Longimicrobium terrae: one gene and its partner. The protein of the gene in region 1 binds, or shares a complex with, the protein of each later gene. Links are inferred from orthologs where the notes say so. Each region holds a gene or a part of one and is shown on either strand. Other genes may lie near its edges. The genes, in order: HNQ61_RS15290 and accD.

What was found.
Region 2: the proteins of HNQ61_RS15290 (region 1) and accD are in contact, whole or in part, in a solved structure (PDB 8UXZ), measured with the Escherichia coli proteins. The link is inferred for Longimicrobium terrae from one-to-one orthologs.

The regions. Positions count from the first base shown.
Region 1 is NZ_JACHIA010000009.1:26,622-34,945, forward strand. What follows is about bases 5,569-8,324. They hold HNQ61_RS15290 (acetyl-CoA carboxylase carboxyltransferase subunit alpha), read left to right. Parts: upstream 5,569-6,341; coding sequence 6,342-7,307; downstream 7,308-8,324. Other genes in these bases: HNQ61_RS15285 (YciI family protein), read left to right, coding at 5,710-6,051; HNQ61_RS15295 (regulatory iron-sulfur-containing complex subunit RicT), read left to right, coding at 7,381-8,324. In the rest of the region: HNQ61_RS15275 (Fic family protein), read right to left, coding at 1-1,181; dnaE (DNA polymerase III subunit alpha), read left to right, coding at 1,597-5,325. UniProt on the Escherichia coli protein: Component of the acetyl coenzyme A carboxylase (ACC) complex. First, biotin carboxylase catalyzes the carboxylation of biotin on its carrier protein (BCCP) and then the CO(2) group is transferred by the carboxyltransferase to acetyl-CoA to form malonyl-CoA.
Region 2 is NZ_JACHIA010000003.1:86,162-97,072, reverse strand. Bases 8,109-10,911 are described here. They hold accD (acetyl-CoA carboxylase, carboxyltransferase subunit beta), read left to right. Parts: upstream 8,109-8,972; coding sequence 8,973-9,851; downstream 9,852-10,911. Other genes in these bases: HNQ61_RS06445 (Mur ligase family protein), read left to right, coding at 9,848-10,911; rodA (rod shape-determining protein RodA), read left to right, coding at 8,109-8,908. Outside these bases: cysK (cysteine synthase A), read right to left, coding at 1-778; HNQ61_RS06480 (S9 family peptidase), read left to right, coding at 1,300-3,429; HNQ61_RS06475 (hypothetical protein), read right to left, coding at 3,837-4,004; HNQ61_RS06470 (rod shape-determining protein), read left to right, coding at 5,025-6,062; rod shape-determining protein MreC, read left to right, coding at 6,164-7,132; HNQ61_RS06460 (hypothetical protein), read left to right, coding at 7,138-7,611; more of rodA, read left to right, coding at 7,673-8,108.

The DNA of each region.
Region 1 (8,324 bases):
TCAGGAGGACCATGGGGACTGGTGGCTGCCCCCCGGGTTCCCGCATCCAGCAACTCGAGCTGGCGCGCATACACGTAGATGCGGTCCCGGGAGCGCCCCGTCACCTCCCGGACGATTCCAGCCCCCTCCAGCCGCTGCAGAGCGGCATTCACCGTGGGCCAGGTAAGCCCCAGTTCCTCGGCGGCCCGGGGAGCAGACAGCACGATCCGCTGGCGCAGAAGATCGTACACGCGCAACGCCGAGCCAGCCGCGCGCCCGAGTCGCAGGACGCGCTGCTGGTCCTGCTCGAAGAGAGCTCGAAGCGCCAGCGCGGTATCGGCGGCCTGACTGGCGACCGCCTGCACGCCGACCAGGTAGAAGTGGAGCCACCCTTCCCAGTCGTGATGCGTGCGAACCCGCTGAAGCGCATCGTAATAATCAGCCCGGTTTTCCTTGAGGTACAGGCTGAGATAGAAGAAGGGCTGTGTCAGGAGACCTTCGGCGCCGAGGATGAGGCTGACCAGCAGCCGGCCGATCCGGCCGTTGCCGTCGAGAAACGGGTGGATGGTCTCGAATTGCGCGTGCGCCAGCCCCGCCTTCACGATCGGGGCGGTTCGGCCGAACTCGTCATGGAGGAACCGCTCCAGGTTGCCGAGCGCGGCCGTCATCTCGTTGGGAGGAGGCGGCACGAAGCGCGCGTTCCCCGGCCGGGTGCCGCCGATCCAGTTCTGGGTACGCCGGAAATCACCCGGAGCCTGGGCGCTGCCCCTTCCTTCCCGCATCAAAACCCCGTGCAGTTCACGAATCAGCCGCAGGCTGAGAGGCAGTTCGCCGCGCTGGATCCGCCCCAACCCGTGGTACAGCGCGGCCACGTACCGGGAAACCTCCTGCACATCGTCCAGCGGAGTGCCGGGAGTCGTACTGTTTTCGTACTCCAGCAGATCTGACAGCGTAGACCGCGTTCCTTCGATCTGACTCGAAAGCACCGCCTCCTTGCGCACGTACATGTAAAGCAGGCGGTCCGGATCCATCGTCCGGGAAACGCCCTCCAGCTGCCCCACGGCATGGACGGCCTCTTCGTGAATCCGCTGCAGCTCCGGCGTAAAGTCCGGCGGCGGGACCGGCGGCAGAGGCGCGGGAATGAATGCCGAGAACCCCTCGGGGCCGGATTGCTGCTGAACCCACCTGCCTGCTCTGCCCAAGGAAGCCTCCCACCGCTCACGTTTCAAACATGCAGCCCGCTGTCAAAACATAACCGCCGAAACTTTGATATCGCAAACCGGAATCAAAAGCTCGGAACGCGAGCGCAACAGCACCGGGCGGGTGAGCGGGTGGCTGCAGACCGGACGCCGTCGCGGCTTGTTGGCCCAGGGGAGGAGAACATCCCGGAGCAGGCGCACGCTGCGGGCGAGCACGCCCGGTCGCGAGCGCCACCCCTCGATATTCCCTCCCGGGCCCGCGCGGAAGCCCTGTCCGCCTTCCCCTGAAAGCCTCGCGGCCCCATATTCCACCCCCTGAGCACCGGCGCCGCGGCGCTGGTCGGCCCTTTCGCAACGCGTTGGGGTACAAGCAGTTCGCCATACCGGGCGCCCTTCCGGACCCACCCCGCAGAGGCCGATGTCGTTCGTTCACCTGCACTGCCATTCCGAGTACTCGCTGCTGGACGGCGCCAACCGCATCGGCGACCTCATCAAGCGCGCCAAGGAGTTCGAGCAGCCGGCGCTCGCCCTGACCGACCACGGCTGCATGTACGGCGCCTGGGTCTTTCAGGAGCAGGCCAAGAAGGCGGGCATCAAGCCCATCATCGGCATGGAGGCGTACGTCGCTCCGGGAGCCCGCACGGACCGCAGCAAGGCCAAGGGCGAAAAGGGCTACTACCACCTCGTACTCCTTGCCCGCGACCACCAGGGCTACAAGAACCTTACGAAGCTTACGTCCATCGGCTACACCGAGGGCTTCTACGGCAAGCCGCGCATCGACCGCGAGGTGCTGGAGAAGTACTCCGAAGGCATCATCGTGACCTCCGCCTGCCTGGCGGGCGAGGTTGCGCAGCACCTGATGGAAGACCGCTGGGAGCAGGCGCGCGACGCGGTGGCGTGGCACCAGGAGGTATTCCGCGACCGCTACTACCTGGAAGTGCAGGGCCACGACAGCCAGGGGCAGGATGAGCTGAACAAGCGCATCTTCAAGCTGGCGCAGGAGATGAGCGTGCCCGTGGTGGCCAGCAACGACGCGCACTTCCTGAACGCGCACGACCACCAGGCGCACGACGTTCTGCTGTGCATCGGGCTGGGCAAGGACTTCAGCGACCCCAACCGCATGAAGTACGACGACCAGCTGTACTTCAAGAACACGCAGGAGATGGCGGCGCGCTTTCCGGGCCGCCCCGACGTGCTGACCAACACGCTGCAGATCGCCGACGAGTGCAACTGGAGCTACCCCAAGGGCTACCACGTCCCCGCGTTCCCCACGCAGGAAGAAGGCTTCGTCACAGAGGACGAGATGCTGCGCGCCTGGGTGTGGAGCGGCGCGCTGAAGCACTACGCTGGGGGGGCCGGCGGCGCGACCGGTGAGCCGGTGCAGGTGCAGGGCAGGGCGGAAGACGAGATCCGCGCCCTGCTGCCGGCCGAGATCGTGGAGCGGGTGGAGTACGAGCTGGGGGTCATCACCTCGCTCAAGTACTCCGGCTATTTCCTCATCACGGCCGACTTCATCCGCTGGGCGCGCAACCACGACATTCCGGTGGGCCCGGGGCGCGGCTCGGCGGCGGGGTCCATCGTCGCCTACTGCATGGGGATCACCGACTGCTGCCCCATCAAGTTCGACCTGCTGTTCGAGCGCTTTCTGAACCCCGAGCGCGTGTCCATGCCCGACGTGGACGTGGACTTCTGCTTTGAGCGGCGGGGCGAGGTCATCGAGTACGTGCGCGACAAGTACGGCCGCGACGCGGTGGGGCAGATCATCACCTTCGGGACGATGAAGAGCCGCGCCGTCATCAAGGACGTGGGGCGCACGCTGGGCTTCGCGCCGGCGGAAACGGACAGGCTGGCGAAGCTGATTCCCAACGGCCCCGCCTTCAGCATGACGGTGGACCAGGCCCGGGAGCAGATTCCCGACATCAAGGATCTGTACGAAAAGGACCAGCGCTACCGCCAGCTGCTGGACTATTCATCCACGCTCGAAGGGTTGTCGCGCCACTCGTCGGTGCACGCGGCCGGCGTCGTCATCGCCCCCGGCCCGCTGGACGACTACGTCCCCATCTGCACCCAGAGCACCAAGGGAAGCGGCGGCAGCGGCGAGTCCATCATCGTCACGCAGTACGACATGACGTGCCTGGAAAAGGCCGGCATGCTCAAGATGGACTTTCTGGGCCTCAAGACGCTCACGGTGATCTACGACACCGTGGCGGACATCCGCCGCCGCTACGGCGCGCTCAAGCACCCGGTGACGGGCGCGGTGTACGCGCGGGCGGAGGACATTCCGCTGGACGATCCGGAGCCGTACGCCATGATGGCCCGCGGCGGCACGGCCGGCGTGTTCCAGTTTGAATCGCAGCTGGCGACGGAAAAAATCCGGCAGATGAAGGCGGACCGGTTCGACGACCTGATCGCCGCCAACGCGCTTCTGCGCCCCGGCCCGCTGGACATGGGGATGGACATGGTGTTCATCCGCCGCAAGCTGGGTCAGGAGCCGGTCAAGTACCCGTTCCCGGAGCTGGAAACGGTGCTGGAGCCCACCCAGGGCGTGATCGTGTACCAGGAGCAGGTGATGCGTATCGTCCAGATCCTGGGCGGTCTTTCGCTGGCCGAGGCGGACGTGCTGCGAAAGGCGGTGGGCAAGAAGGACGCGGAGCTGATCGCCAAGGAACTGGGCAAGTTCGTGGACAAGGCCGTGGAAAAGAACTATCCGCGGCAGCAGATCAAGGATCTGGCCGACCAGATCGAGGCGTTCGGCCGTTACGGCTTCAACAAGTCGCACTCCGCCGCGTACTCGCTGGTGGCGTACCAGACGGCGTGGCTCAAGTGCTACTACCCGGCCGAGTTCATGGCCGCGCTGATGTCGTCCGTCGTCGACAAGATCGACGACGTGGTGTCGTACATCGCGCAGTGCAAGGAGATGGGCCGCTTCCTCCCGCGCGTGGGGCGCGAGGGAATCGAGGTGCTGCCGCCGCACGTGAACGACTCCAACTGGAAGTTCACGGTCATCGGCGAAGGGGTGGGCAGCATCCGCTTCGGGCTGGGCGCCATCCGCGGCGTGGGCGAGGGCGCGGTGCGCTCCATCATCGCCGCGCGGCTGGCGGAGGGGCCGTTCACCAGCATGTTCGACCTCCTCGTCCGCATCGACCTCCGTCTCTGCAACAAGCGGGTGCTGGAGGCGCTGATCTGCGCGGGCGCGCTGGACGGCTTCGAGGAAGAGGGGATGGGGCGCAGCCAGCTGCTGGCCGGGCTGGACGCCGCCTTCGCCAACGCACAGATGATTCAAAAGGAGCGCGAGAGCGCGCAGGACAGCTTCTTCGACATGCTGCTGGGCGGCGGCGACGCGGGCGCGGCCACGCTGGTGCAGGCCCCGGCGCTGCCCAAGGTGGAGAAGTGGACGGAGACGGAGCGGCTGGCGCGCGAAAAGGAGATCCTGGGCTTCTTCATCAGCGGGCACCCGCTGAACCGCTACCGCGAAGACGTTGCGCTGTACGAGGTTCGCACGACCACGGCCATGCTCAAGCACCAGAAGGACTGCAAGGTGGAGCTGGCCTGCGTGGTGACCGAGGCGGCGCGCCAGATCAGCAAGAAGGACGGCTCTGAATGGGGGCGCATTACGGTGGAGGACTTCCACGGAACGGCCACGGTGCTTGCGTTCGGCGACTCGTGGGCTAAATACAAGGACGTTCTGCAGCAGGATGCGCCCGTGGTCATCCGCGGGGCGGTGAGCAACCGCGAGCGCGACGAGGAAGAGCCGCCCATGTTCCTGGACAGCGCGATCCCCCTGGCCCAGATTCGCGAGAGCGGCGACGTGGGCGTGCAGATCGAGCTCGCGTCGGCCGGCGTGGCGCCGGAAGCGCTCGCCGCCGCGAAGAGCGCGCTGGCGGAGCACGCCGGCGCCGGCCCGCTGTTCGTGGTGTGGAAGAACGGCGGCGAGGGCGACGCGCCGCGCCTGCGGTCGCGCACCCTGCGCGTGGCCCCGCGCGACGAGCTGCTGATGGCGCTGCGCGAGGCGCTGGGCGACGAGCGGGTGAGCCTGCACCGCGACGCGCCCGCCGTGGTGGCGCAGCAGCGGGAGGAGCGCTTTCCGCGGCGCGGCGGCGGGGGTGGAGGTGGCGGCGGGTTCAGCATCAACAGTGGGGGGGAGTAGGAACGGCAGGGAATAGGGAATGGGGAATGGGGAATAGGAACGGCGGATGGATGGCCGGGTCTGTCCCCTGTTCCCGGCACGGGCGACTGAAGTCGCGGCAACAACGGCGCAAAGTCCGCCTGCGCGGACTGCGGCGGATGCATTGGCGGGATCGACGGAGTGCATCGCGGCCGCCGTCCAGGAGCGAATGGATTCGCCGCTGGAAAGGCACGAAGTCCGCCTGCGCGGACTGCGGCGGCCGCATCGGCGCGGAGGGCGTACCGGGCACCGGGCACCTGATCCCAGGCACTTCCCCGCTCACACTTCCACCCCGACCCGCGCCGGTGGCTCAGCGCTTGTATCAGGCGTGGGCAGGCGGGCGGACTGAGACGACGGAGCAAGCAGATGCCGCGGTACCTGATCTCGTTCGACGACGGCTCGATGGACCACATTCCGGCCGGTGACTGGCCCGAGGTGGGAGAGGCGTCGCACGCGGTGGTGCGGGAAGCGAAGGCGGCCGGCGTGTGGATCTTCGGCGGCGGCATCGAGCGCCAGCGGGCGTCCATCGTCGGTACGGACGGCAGCGCCACGGACGGCGCGTTTCCCGAGACCAAGGCGGTCGTCGGCGGGTTCTCGGTCATCGAGGTGCCCTCGCGCGAAGAGGCGCTGGAGTGGGCCGCCCGTATCGCCCGCGGCTGCCGCTGCGCGCAGGAAGTCCGCGAGATCATGTACGATCCGGAATCCTGAGCACCCACGCACCCAGCCCTCACGCACCGCGGTTCGCGTGAGGGATGCGGGCCCGGAGGGGCGAGACGCCGGGGCGCCCGCGCGCCGGGGTCCGCAGGGAACGATGATGTCCGGGCGCCCTGGTGGCTCGCCGCCGTTGGCAACAGCTGTATCGTTGCCTACGGCGCCCGCAGCCCGGCCCGGAGCGCAGCGGAGGGACACGCCCAAACCCGTTCCATCCGTTGAAGGACCCGGATCCGAACGACGAACCTGATCGCTCCGCCCTGGAGCCTGAATCAAGCGAGCACGATTTGGCGACCGTAGCGCACCTGGACTTCGAACGCACCATCGCGGACGTGGAGGAGCAGATTTCCTCCCTGCGCACGCTGGCGCGCGAACGCGGCCTGGACGTCAGCAACGAACTGCTGGCGCTGGAGCGAAAGCTTACCGGCCTCAAGCAGGACACCTTCGCCAACCTGTCGCCCATCGAGCGCGTGCAGGTGGCCCGGCACCCCAAGCGTCCCTACACGCTGGACTACCTGGAGCTGGTCTTCACGGATTTCGTGGAGCTGCACGGAGACCGCCAGTTCCGCGACGACGCCAGCATCGTGGGCGGCTGGGCGCGGCTGGAGGGCGAAACGGTGATGGTCCTGGGCCAGCAGAAGGGCCGGGACATGAAGGAGAACCTGCTGCGCAACTTCGGGATGCCGCACCCCGAGGGGTACCGCAAGGCGCTCCGGTTGATGAAATTGGCGGAGAAGTTCCGCCGTCCCCTGGTGACGCTCATCGACACGCCGGGGGCCTATCCCGGCATCGGCGCCGAGGAGCGCGGCCAGGGCGAGGCTATCGCCCGCAACCTGCGCGAGATGGCGGCGCTCACCATTCCGTCGGTCGCCGTGGTGATCGGCGAGGGCGGCAGCGGCGGCGCGCTGGCCATCGGCGTGTCGGACCGCGTGCTGATGCTGGAAAACAGCATCTACTCGGTCATCAGCCCCGAGGGGTGCGCGGCCATCCTGTGGAAGAGCGGCGCCGAGCGCGACAAGGCGGCGACCGCCATGAAGATCACCGCCGGCGACCTCAAGGGGCTGAGCGTGATCGATGAAGTAATCCCCGAGCCGGCCGGCGGGGCGCACAGCGACTGGGAAGGCACCGCAAGCGCGCTTCGCGAGGCGCTGGTGCGCAACCTGGCCGAACTCCGGCCGCTTGGCGTGCAGGAACTGCGCGAGGCGCGGTGGGCCAAGTACATGGGGATGGGCCGCTGGCGACAGGCCGGCTGACCCGCCCCGAGATCCGCGTCAGCGGACCCGAACCAACATAGATGCCGCCGCGCGTTCCCCCGGAGCGCGCGGCGTGCGCGATAAAGTGGAGGTACCCGTGGGACTGGAGCTTCCCGTGTTCCAGCCCCTTCCGTCGGCCGAAGGGCAGACCTTTCTGGTGGAGGTCGGCTTCAAGGGGATGAGGAAGGGCTTTTTTACCTGCACCGATCCGTCGGTGCGGGTGAATGACTGGGTGATGGTGGAGGTGGAGCGCGGCCGCGACGTGGGCCGCGTGGTGTCGCTGGGCGGCGTGGCGCAGAAGAAGTGCGGCGACGGCCCCGTGTCGTTCCCCATCCTGCGCCCCGCCGAGGAGGACGAGGTGCGGCAGGTGTACGTGCTTCGCGCCGACGAAGAGCGGGTCCGCCGCGGCACGCGCGAGATGGTGCAGCAGCACGGCCTGCACATGAAGGTGAGCGACGCCGAGTGGCAGTGGGACCGCAACAAGCTCACGATCTTCTTTACCGCCGAGCGGCGGGTGGACTTCCGCCAGCTCGTCCGCGAGCTGGCGCGCACGTTCCGCACGCGCATCGAACTGAAGCAGATCGGCGTACGTGACGAGGCGGCGCAGCTGGGCGGCGTGGGCCGGTGCGGCCGCGCCCTCTGCTGCAGCACCTGGCTGCGCGAGATCAAGCCGATCTCGCTGCAGCTGGCCAAAGACCAGAGCCTGTCGCTGAACCCGCAGCAGATCAGCGGCACCTGCGGCCGGCTGATGTGCTGCCTGACGTACGAGCACGATGCCTACCTGCAGGCGCGCAAGCGCTTTCCCCGCGAAGGAAAGACGATCCGCACCACGGTGGGCAACGAGCGGGTGATCGCCATCGACATCTGGCGCATGCAGGTGACGCTGCAGGACGACAACCGGCAGCGCCGCACCATCGACCTGGAGCAGCTCAAGGCCGAAACCGTGGTGCAGCCGGCCACGACCCCGGCGCGCGCGGACCGTCCGCCGCTGCCCAGCCTTCCCAACCCGGCGCAGAG
Region 2 (10,911 bases), on another replicon or contig:
CCAGCCGCCGCGCGGTGGCGATCGCGTCGTCGTTGGTCACCTGGATGACCTCGTCATAGATCTGCCGGTCCAGGTTGCCCGGCACGAACCCCGGCCCGATCCCCTGCTGCTTGTGCGGCCCCGGCTGCCCGCCGCTGATCACCGGGCTTTCCGCCGGCTCCACCGCAATGATGCGCAGGTCCGCCCGCCGCTCCTTCAGATAGCGCCCCGCGCCGCTGATGGTGCCGCCCGTGCCGACGCCGGCGATGAAGACGTCGATATGGCCGTCCGTATCCTCCCAGATCTCCGGCCCCGTAGTGCGAAAGTGCACGGCGGGATTCGCGGGATTGTCGAACTGGCGCGCCATCCAAGCCCGGTCGCCCAGCGCCGCGGCGATCGCCTCCGCGCGGGCGATGGCGCCCTTCATCCCCTTGGCGCCTTCCGTGAGCACCACCTTGCAGCCCAGCGCGCGCAGCAGGTTGCGCCGTTCGATGGTCATTGTCTCGGGCATGGTGAAGATGCAGCGGTAGCCGCGCGCAACGGCCGCGTACGCCACGCCGATCCCCGTGTTGCCGCTGGTGGGATCCACCACCACCATCCCCGGCCGCAGGTCGCCGCGGGCGATGGCATCGTCCACCATCGCGGCGCCGATGCGGTCCTTGACGGAGTTGAAGGGATTGAAGCCTTCGTGCTTGACCACGATGCGCCCGGGCAGCCCCGCGCCCAGGCGGTTGAGCTGAATGAGCGGCGTGCCGCCCATGGTCTGCGTGATGTCGCCGTAGATTCTGCCGCGTGACATGCGGAGCCTCCTGAAGCAGAGAGATTGGCCGACGGCGCCGGCCGCCGCTGGGCGATACCCATCGTCCGAAAGCCGGTTCCGCGCGCTCCCAGTCCGCCACGTACGCGCGGCGGTTCTCGCGGCCGGACCCTCCGCGCACCCCCGCAACCGCCGCGCCCTCCGCGTGAGGGCTGTTTCCCACGGCGCCATCCTGCGACGCGAATCCGACGGCCGCGCGCCCGGCCCTCCATCCGCCAACCCTGGCAGACAGCCCGCGGGGACGGTCCGTGCCTCTGCCCGTCATCCGCGCGGGACGCGGGTGATCCGCACATCCGGCGATCCATCCACACCGGAGAACATCGCCCGTACGCCGGCCTCACATCCGCCGGATTCGAGCGATCCGCACGCCGGGAACGCGCGGCCGATCGTCCCCCGGAACAGCGCTCCATCCGCCATGAACGTCCGTCTTTCCGGATGACGGATCGCGCGCTATCCTGAGTGCTGCCCGTTTAGCACCCGCCGATCACGCACCCGGAGGCCGGATGTACAGCCGCACCGCGCGAACCCTCATGCTCCTTGCCCCCGTTCTGGCGGCGGCGCCCGCCGCCGCGCAGACCGCGCGCGACCTGCCGCGGCCGCCGGTGGCGCGGGTGCTTCCCCGTACGGACACGCTGCATGGCGACGTGCGCGTGGACAACTACTTCTGGCTGCGCGACCGCGCCAACCCGGAAGTCATCTCGTACCTGCAGGCGGAAAACCGCTACGCCGACACGGCCATGGCCGGCACCCGCGCGCTTCAGGAAACGCTGTACCAGGAAATGGTCGGCCGCATCAAGCAGAACGACCTTTCCGTTCCGGACCGCATCGGGCCGTACTTCTACTACTCGCGCACGGAAGAGGGAAAGCAGTATCCCATCTACGTGCGCCGCCGCGGCAGCATGACCGCGCCCGAGGAAGTGATCTTCGACCAGAACCGCATGGCCGAGGGGCACGGCTACTACTCGCTGGGCGCGTTCGCCGTCAGCCCGGACCACCGCATGCTTGCGTTCGCGGTGGACACGGCGGGCTCGGAGCACTTCACGCTGATGGTAAAGGACCTCAGCACCGGCCAGGTGCTGCCGGACCGCATTGACGACGTGCACTTCGGCGTGACGTGGGCGGCGGACAACCGCACCCTGTTCTACACGCGCACCGATGCGTCGCAGCGCCCGGACCGCATCTTCCGCCACGCCGTGGGCACCCCCACCGCGTCGGACGTCAAGGTGCACGAGGATGCCGACCCGCTCTTTCGCGTGAGCGTGGAGCGCACCAAGGACAACCGCTTCATCGTGGTGGGCTCGGAAAGCTACACGACGTCCGAGGCGATGGTGGCGCCCGCGGCGGGCCCCTTCACCTTCCGCATGGTTTCGCCGCGGCAGGACGGCGTCATCTATTCCGTGGAGCACCAGGGCGACCACTTCGTCATCCGCACCAACGCCGACGGGGCCAACAACTTCAAGCTGGTGCAGGCGCCGGACGCCGATCCGTCGCGCCGCGCGTGGCGGGAACTGGTGCCCGCGCGCGACTCCGTGCTGATCGACGGCATGGACGTGTTCCGCAACTTCCTGGTGCTGTACGAGCGGGGCAACGCGCTGCGGCAGATCCGCGTGCGCGACGTGCGCAGCGGGCGGGAGCACGCCATCTCCTTTGACGAGCCGGTGTTCAACGCGTCGCCGGGAAGCAATCCGGAATACAACACGGATACGCTGCGCTTCGGCTACACCTCGCTGGTCACGCCGTCGTCCGTGTACGACTACGACATGGGACGGCGCGAGCGCATGCTGCGCAAACAGACCGAGGTGCTGGGCGGGTACGATCCCGCGCGGTACGCCAGCGAGCGCACCTGGGCGCGCGCGTCAGACGGGACGATGGTCCCCGTCTCGCTCGTCTACAAAAAGCCGTTCGTGCGTGACGGAAGCCGGCCGCTGCTGCTGTACGCGTACGGATCGTACGGCATCAGCACCGATCCGGCGTTCAGCGTGGCCAACCTGAGCCTGCTGGACCGCGGGGTGGTGTACGCCATCGCGCACATCCGCGGCGGGCAGGAGATGGGCCGCGGCTGGTACGACCAGGGCAAGATGATGAACAAGCGCAACACGTTCACCGACTTCATCGCGGCGGCCGAGCACCTGGTGGGCGAGCGCTACACCTCGCGCGAGCGGCTGGCCATCCGCGGCGGCAGCGCGGGCGGGCTGCTGATGGGCGCGGTGGTGAACCTGCGCCCGGACCTGTTCCGCGCGGTGGTGGCGGACGTGCCGTTCGTGGACGTCATCAACACCATGGCCGACGCCAGCATTCCGCTCACGACGGCGGAGTGGGTGCAGTGGGGCAACCCGGTGGCGAGCGAGCAGGAGTACCGCTACATGCTTTCCTACTCGCCGTACGACAACGTGGAGGCCAAGGCGTACCCCACCATGCTGGTGACGACGGGGCTGAACGATCCGCGGGTGGCGTACTGGGAGCCGGCCAAGTGGGTGGCCCGCCTGCGCGCCACGCGCACCGACGACAACCTGCTGCTTCTGCGCACCAACATGGGCGCGGGCCACGGCGGCTCGTCGGGCCGGTACGACGCGCTGCGCGAGACGGCGTTCCGGTACGCGTTCGTGCTGCACAATCTCGGGATCGACCGGTGAGGAAGTGCGAAAGTGCCAAGTGCGGCATCGTCGGCCCAAACGCCGCACCGCCCCCGGGCACTAGGCACTGAGCATTGGGCACTGCTGTTCCCGCACTCACGCACTAACGCACCCAGCACTCACGCACCTCAGTTCCGGGCGTGTCCCCGCTGCGCGGGGCCGGGCTTCGCGCGCCGTAGGCAACGATACAGCTGTTGCCAACGGCGCCGAGCCCCCGGTTCGCGCCACGGCTGAGACGTGGATGGCGGCCTCGATGCACGCGCGAACCGGGTTCTCGGCCCTCCGGGCGCGAATCCCTCACGCAACTCACCCCGGCGGCGGCATTCCATCGGCACGAAAACGCGGGCCCGGCGACATGCCGGGCCCGCGTCCGTTCGTCTCCCGCCTCGCGCGTGGAAAAGTGGATCTCAGAACGCGGGCGTGCAGGGGCAGCAGGTCAGCCGGGTGCCGGGCGTGTAGCACAGCGTTCCGCTCAGCGCTTCGTTGCCGTCCACCGTTCCGCGCTCGGCCTGCTCGATCTCCATCTCGAACGAATCCACCGCCAGTTCGTCGATCCGCAGCGTAAGCTTGCTCATGGCGTCTCCCGGAATCCGCCCCGGCCCGCCGCGCGCATTCGGCGCGGCGCTCCGCGGCTGTGTGCCCGAACCGTAATCGGTCGCGAAACGATGGGCAAGGATGATGCGCGATCAGTCATCCCTCGCAGGCGGTAGAAGATGAGGTCCACGGCAAGGCCGAATGCGGACGAAACGGCTCCTGCGACAGGCTGTGGGCCCTCACCCCGCGTGCTCCGCACGACGACCCTCTCCCACGAACGGATGTGGGAGAGGGAGCACACACCAGTTTGGCGCGGGGTGGATGGCGCGAACGCGTGAACATCAATCAGGCATCCGGGTGTGCGGATTGTCGCCCGGCGGTTGAAACCGCGCCTCGAGACACACGAAGTCCGCCTTCGCGGACTGTGCCTGCGGCTACGATGTGGATTCCCCAACGCAGTTGAAGCCCCGATCGTGGACGCGACAGCGGCCATGAGTCGGGGGTTCCCGCTGTTTGAGCGGCGGATTCATTCGCTCAACGAGATCCGCTCCACGCCCGTACTATGGCTCCCGCGCGAACCGTACGCCTCGCTCCCGCTCCGAATCTCCGCGCTGCGCACCGAACCATCCGACCCAACAACCCTCCCCCAGTCTTTTTTGGGGGAGGGGTGGGCGAGTAGTACGAGCCCGGGTGGGGGCCGCCCGCGGACTCCGCCCCACGAACGCCACCATTCGTCCCGTCCAGGCGGGCGGCGGCACCCCCATCCACCCATCCACCCATCCCCAATCCACACCAGCACTTGCACGATTGTCTGCCGCTGTAGCAGATTGGCCGTGCATCATCAAACCTGGTCTGCTCCGCCCCCGGCGCGCATTCCGTACTCCCCGGCATGGCGCGTGCATGTGCGCACGGCGATTCCCGGGTGGTGCCGGGTTGCGGTGGTGCCGGGGGCGGCCTAGCTTTGCGCCCCTCGTAAGCCAACGGATTACAGGGCAAAACCACACGCCACAGGCGCCCGCAGGGCCTCGGACGGCCCCGGCGAGAACGTACGGAAAGAGCACATGGCCTTCAGCTGGTTCCGGTCGGGGAGCTTCATCCCGGTCAACGACATCGCCGTCGACCTTGGGACGGCGAATACCCTGGTGTACGTAAAGGGCGAAGGCATCGTCCTGAACGAGCCCTCGGTGGTGGCCATGGAAAAGGCCACGAACCAGATCAAGGGCATCGGGCTCGAGGCCAAGCGCATGCTGGGCCGCACCCCCGAAGGCATCACCGCGGTGCGCCCCCTCAAGGACGGCGTCATCGCCGACGTGGACGTCACCGAGATCATGCTGCGGTACTTTCTGCAGACGGTGACCTCCAAGCGGTTCCTGAAGCTCAAGCCCACGGTGGTGGTGGGCGTGCCCTCGGGAATCACCGAGCTGGAGCGGCGCGCGGTTCGCCAGAGCGCGGCCGCGGCGGGCGCCAAGGAAGTGTACATGGTGGCCGAGCCCATGGCCGCGGCCATCGGCGTGGGGCTGCCGGTGGAAACGCCCACGGGCAACATGGTCATCGACATCGGCGGCGGCACCACGGAAATCGCGGTGATCGCGCTGTCGGGGATCGTGTGCGACACCAGCATCCGCGTGGGAGGCGACGAGATCGACAACGCCATCGTCACCTTCATGCGCAAGAACTACAACCTGATGATCGGCGAGGCCACGGCCGAAGCGGTCAAGATCCAGATCGGGTCGGCCTACAGCACCGGCGACGAGCGCGAGATGGACGTCAAGGGGCGCGACCTGGTGTCGGGCATTCCCAAGACGGTGCGCGTGCACTCGCAGGAAATCCGCGAGTGCATCCAGGAGCCCATCCAGGCCATCGTGGAAGCGGTGCGCCGGGCGCTGGAAATCACCCCGCCGGAGCTGGCCAGCGACATCGTGGACCGGGGCATCGTGATGACGGGCGGCGGAGCACTCATCCGCGGCCTCGACAGCCTGATTGCCCGAGAAACCAACCTTCCAATTCACGTCGACGAGGATCCGCTCACCTGCGTGGTTCGCGGGGCCGGGCGCATTCTGGACGACGTGATCAAGTACAAAGGAGTGTTGACGTCCTGAGCGCGTTCAGACCGTACCTGCGCGGCGCCGGAGAGCGCGGCCGCAAGCGAGACCTGGCCATCGCCGGGACGTTCGCCGCCCTGGCCGGGCTGGCGTACCTGATGCCCAGCCCGTTTCAGGACGGCGTGGGGCACGCTCTCCGCAGCACCGTGCTCTACCCGTTCGTGGCGCTGCAGCGCGGCGCCGCCGACCGCGAGGGCCGCTTTGCCGACGTGGGCCGCCTGCGCTCCGAGCGCGACAGCCTGGCCTCGTTCCTGGTGGGGCAGGCCACGCTCGCCTCCGAGAACCGGCAGCTGCGCCAGCTGCTGGGCTTCCGCGAGCGGCTGACCTACTCGTTCGTCCCCGCCGAGGGGCGCTGGGTGGCGGGGCAGGGCTCGCAGGGGCTGCTGCGCCTGTCCGTGGGCCGGCGCGACGGGCTGCGCGACGGCGCCGCCGTGATCACCGCCGACGGGCTGGCGGGGCAGGTGGGGCAGCTGGGAAGCGCCACCGCCATGATGAAGGCCTGGACGCACCCGGACTTCGCGGTCTCGGTGATGACCCAGGACGGCGAAACCTACGGCGTGGCGCACCCCATTCAGCGCGAGGGGATCGACATGCTGGCCTTCAGCCCGGTGGCGTTCCACACCGCGCCCGACACCGGCGCGCTGATCGTCACCTCGGGTGAGGGCGGCACCTATCCGCAGGGCATTCCCGTGGGCCGCGTGGCCGGCGAGGGCAAGGACCCCGGCGGGTGGCAGCGCATCTACTACGTCCGCCCGCTGGTGACGCCCGGACAGGTGTCGCACGTGCTGGTGCTGGGCGATCCGGTGCAGGGCGCGTCGGACCAGAACCTGGCCGCCGCGTGGGGCGTGCGCCTCACCGCGCCGGCCCCGGCCGATTCGGCGGCGCGCGGGCTGAGCCCCGATGCCGCGGCCCCGGCCCGTCCGGCGGCGCCCAGGCCCGCCGCGCCGCGCCCGGCCGCACCGCGTCCGCGGCCCCGCCCGGTGGACCCCACGCCGGAACTGCCCGGCCGTCCCGTATTTCCGGGTGAGCCCCAGGCTCCGCCCGCCACCCAGAATCCGGGAGAGTAGGTTACGTGACGGAGGGAACGCGTTGGCAATTCGTGGCGTTCATCGCGGTGCTCGCGGTGCTGTACTTTCTGCTCCGGATCGGCATGGGGCTGGGAGAATTCGCGCCGGACCTGCTGGTGGTCGCGCTTCTGCTGGCCGCCCGGCGCATGCGCGCGGGGTGGGCCGCGGGGCTGGGAGTGCTGCTGGGCCTGCTGGACGGGTCGGTGAACATGTACACCTTTGGCGCCGGCGCGCTGGCGCTGGCGGTGCTGGGCTACCTGGGCGCCCGTTCGCGCGAGTGGATCGCCGGCGACAGCCCGGTGGTGCTGGTCATCTACCTGATCGCCGGCAAGTGGCTGTATGATGCGATGATGTACCTGCTTCTGCTGCGTACCGACGTGGCGGGGCCGGTGAGCGGGCTGGCGTTTTCGCTGATCGCCGCGATCTACGCGGGGGCGGTGGGGCTTGCGGCCGCGGCGGCGTACCGCGCGGTGGCATGAAGGGGGTTCTCATGTGCGGGTCGGGGATGGACGGCGTGCTCCGCGCGCCTGAGAGGGCGGCATGAAGCGCTACGCGCAGGTGCGGCTGGGAGACCCGGTGCTCTTCTGGCTGGTGGTGGGGCTGGCCGTCTTCGGGATCTGCATGATCTTCAGCGCCGGCGCCGTGGACGTTCCCGGCACCCGTGCCGAGGGGACGTGGCGCCAGCAGCTCATCTTCTTCACCCTCGCCATCCTGCTGGTGCCGGTGCTGCTGAGGGTGCGCTTCGGATGGCTGGAGTGGGGCGCGCAGCCGGCGTACGCGCTGGGGCTGGTGCTGCTGATGGCGGCGCTGGTGTTCGGCAGCGGCGGCACGACCGGCGCAAGCACCAAGAGCTGGATCCGCGTGGGACCCGTGGGCCTGCAGCCCTCGGAGGTGGCCAAGATCGCCACCGCGCTCATGCTGGCGCGGGTGCTGGGCGAATGGCGCGAGCCGCCCAAGACGCTGTGGGCGCTGTGGAAGCCCATCGGCGTCGTCGCGCTCCCCATGGGGCTGGTGATGCTGCAGCCGGACCTGGGCTCGGCGCTGGCCTTCGCCAGTATCCTGGTGTGGTGCCTGTACTGGGCCGGCACGCCGGTGCTCACGATCTTCTTTCTGATCAGCCCGCTGCTCAGCCTGTTCCTGAGCATCAGCGTGTGGGTGTGGGGCTTCTACATCGTCCTGCTGATGGCGATGCTCTTCTGGCGCAACGCCTTCATCAGCGAAAAGATCTCCATCTTCGTGGCCAACGCGGTGGCCGGCGCCGTGGCGCTGCCGCTGTGGAACATGCTGAAGCCATATCAGAAGGCGCGCTTCATGGTGTTCCTGGACCCGGCGAGCGACCCGCGGGGCACGGGGTACAACCTGATCCAGAGCCGCGTGGCCATCGGCAGCGGCGGCTGGTTCGGCAAGGGCTTCATGGAAGGTCCGCAGAAACGGCTGGCCTTCCTTCCCGAGCAGCACACCGACTTCATCTTTGCCGTCATCGGCGAAGAATTGGGGTTCATCGGCGTGCTTGCCGTGCTGCTGACCTTCGGGCTGATCTTCTGGCGGCTGATCCGCGTCGCGGAGCGCTCGCGCGATCCGTTCGGCTCTCTGGTGCCCATCGGCATTCTGGGAAGCTGGTTCACCCACGTGCTCATCAACGTGGGGATGACGGTGGGGGTGATGCCCGTGACCGGCATTCCGCTTCCCTTCATCAGCTACGGCGGCTCGTTCCTGCTGGTGAACCTGCTGGCGATGGCCGTCATCCAGCGAATCGCGGCCGAGAAGGCGCGCTGACTTCGGTCAGCGCGCCCCTCGGCCCGCCTCCGCATCTCCATTCCCGACACACACTCCGGTCCTCATGGCCTGGTTTCGCAAGCCCAAGACGCGCCTGCAGGCGGCCGACCGCCGCGACCTGCCCGGCGAGCTCTGGGAAAAGTGCCCCAACTGCGGTGAAATTCTCTACACGCAGAAGCTCAAGGAAAACTGGAACGTCTGCCCCAACTGCGCCTTTCACCTCCGCCTTTCGGCCGACGGCTACGTCGCGCTGCTGACGGATGAGGGAAGCTTCACGGAGATGGATGCCGACCTGCGCTCCGCCGATCCGCTGGGCTTCGTAGACCTGAAGCCGTATCGCGACCGCCTGGTGGCCGCGGAGCGCAAGAGCGCGCACGGCGACGCGGTCATGACGGGCGGCGGCACGCTGGACGGCATTCCGGTGGAAGTGGGCGTGATGGACTTTTCGTTCATCGGCGGGTCGATGGGCTCCGTCGTGGGCGAAAAGCTGGCGCGCGCGGGGATGCGGGCGCTGGAGGCGCGCAAGCCGTACATCATCGTGTCCGCGTCCGGCGGCGCGCGGATGATGGAAGGCATCTTTTCGCTGATGCAGATGGCCAAGACCTCCGCGGTGCTGGCGCAGATGCACGAGGCCGGCGTGCCGTACGTAGCGCTGCTGACGGATCCCACGACGGGCGGCGTGACGGCGTCGTATGCCATGCTGGGTGACCTGAACCTGTCGGAGCCCAACGCGCTGATCGGGTTCGCGGGGCCGCGCGTCATCGAGCAGACTATCAAGCAGGAGCTTCCCGAGGGCTTTCAGCGCGCCGAGTTCCTGCTGGAGCACGGGATGCTGGACGACATCGTGGACCGCCGGCAGATGAAGGCGTACCTGTCGCGGTCGCTGCGGCACATGCTGGGGCTGCCGCCGTCGGAAACGCTTCGCGCGCCCGAAGCGGCGTGAAGGCGGACGATCCCGCCGCGTGGCTGTTCGCGCGGACGACGGGCGGCATCCGGTGGGGGCTGGAACGGACGGAGGCGCTTCTCGCCGGTGCGGATGATCCGCACCGGCGTTTCGCATCCCTGCACGTTGCTGGCACCAACGGAAAGGGTTCCGTTTCCGCGCTGTGCGATTCCGTTCTCCGCGCGGCGCGTCCGGAGCGCGCGGCCGGGCTGTACACGTCGCCGCACCTGATCCGCTTTCCCGAGCGCATCCGCATCAACGGCCGCGCGGTGGACGACGCGCTGCTGGCCGCGTGCGAGGCCGAACTGCGCCCCGCGATCGAATCGTCCGGCGCGACGTTCTTTGAGGCGACGACCGCGCTCGCGTTCCTCTGCTTCGCGCGCGCGGGGGTGGAGATCGCCGTGGTGGAGGTGGGGCTGGGCGGGCGGCTGGATTCCACCAACGTGCTGGACCCGCTGGTCTGCGCGGTGACCAACGTCGCCGTGGATCACACCGAGTACCTGGGCGATACGGTGGAGGCGATCGCGGCGGAAAAGGCGGGCATCTTCAAGCCCGGCGTTCCCGCGATCACGGGCGAGTCCGCGCCGGGCACGCTCGCCGTCCTCCGTGCGCGCGCGGAGGATGCGGGCGCGCCGCTCACCGTGCTCGATGACGTGGCGGAGGTGGATGACGTGCGGCTGTCGCTGGAGGGCACGCGCTTCCGCCTGCGCTCCGCGCGATGGGGAGAGCGCGAGGTGCACGTTCCGCTGATCGGCGCGCACCAGGCGCGCAACGCCGCGCTCGCGGCGGAACTGCTGGGGCTGCTGCCGGATGACGTGCGGCCGTCGTGGGAGGACGTGGAGCGTGGATTCGCGGCGGTGCGGTGGGCGGGGAGGATGCAGGTGGAGCGCATCCGTGGCGGAACGTGGATCTTTGACGTCGCGCACAATCCCGCGGGCGTGCAGGCGCTCTGCGCGTCGCTGGATGCGATGACGCTGGAGCAGCCCGTCATCCTCCTTGCCTCCGTGCTGGCGGACAAGGATTGGGCGCACATGCTTACGCCGCTGCTCGCTCGATCCAG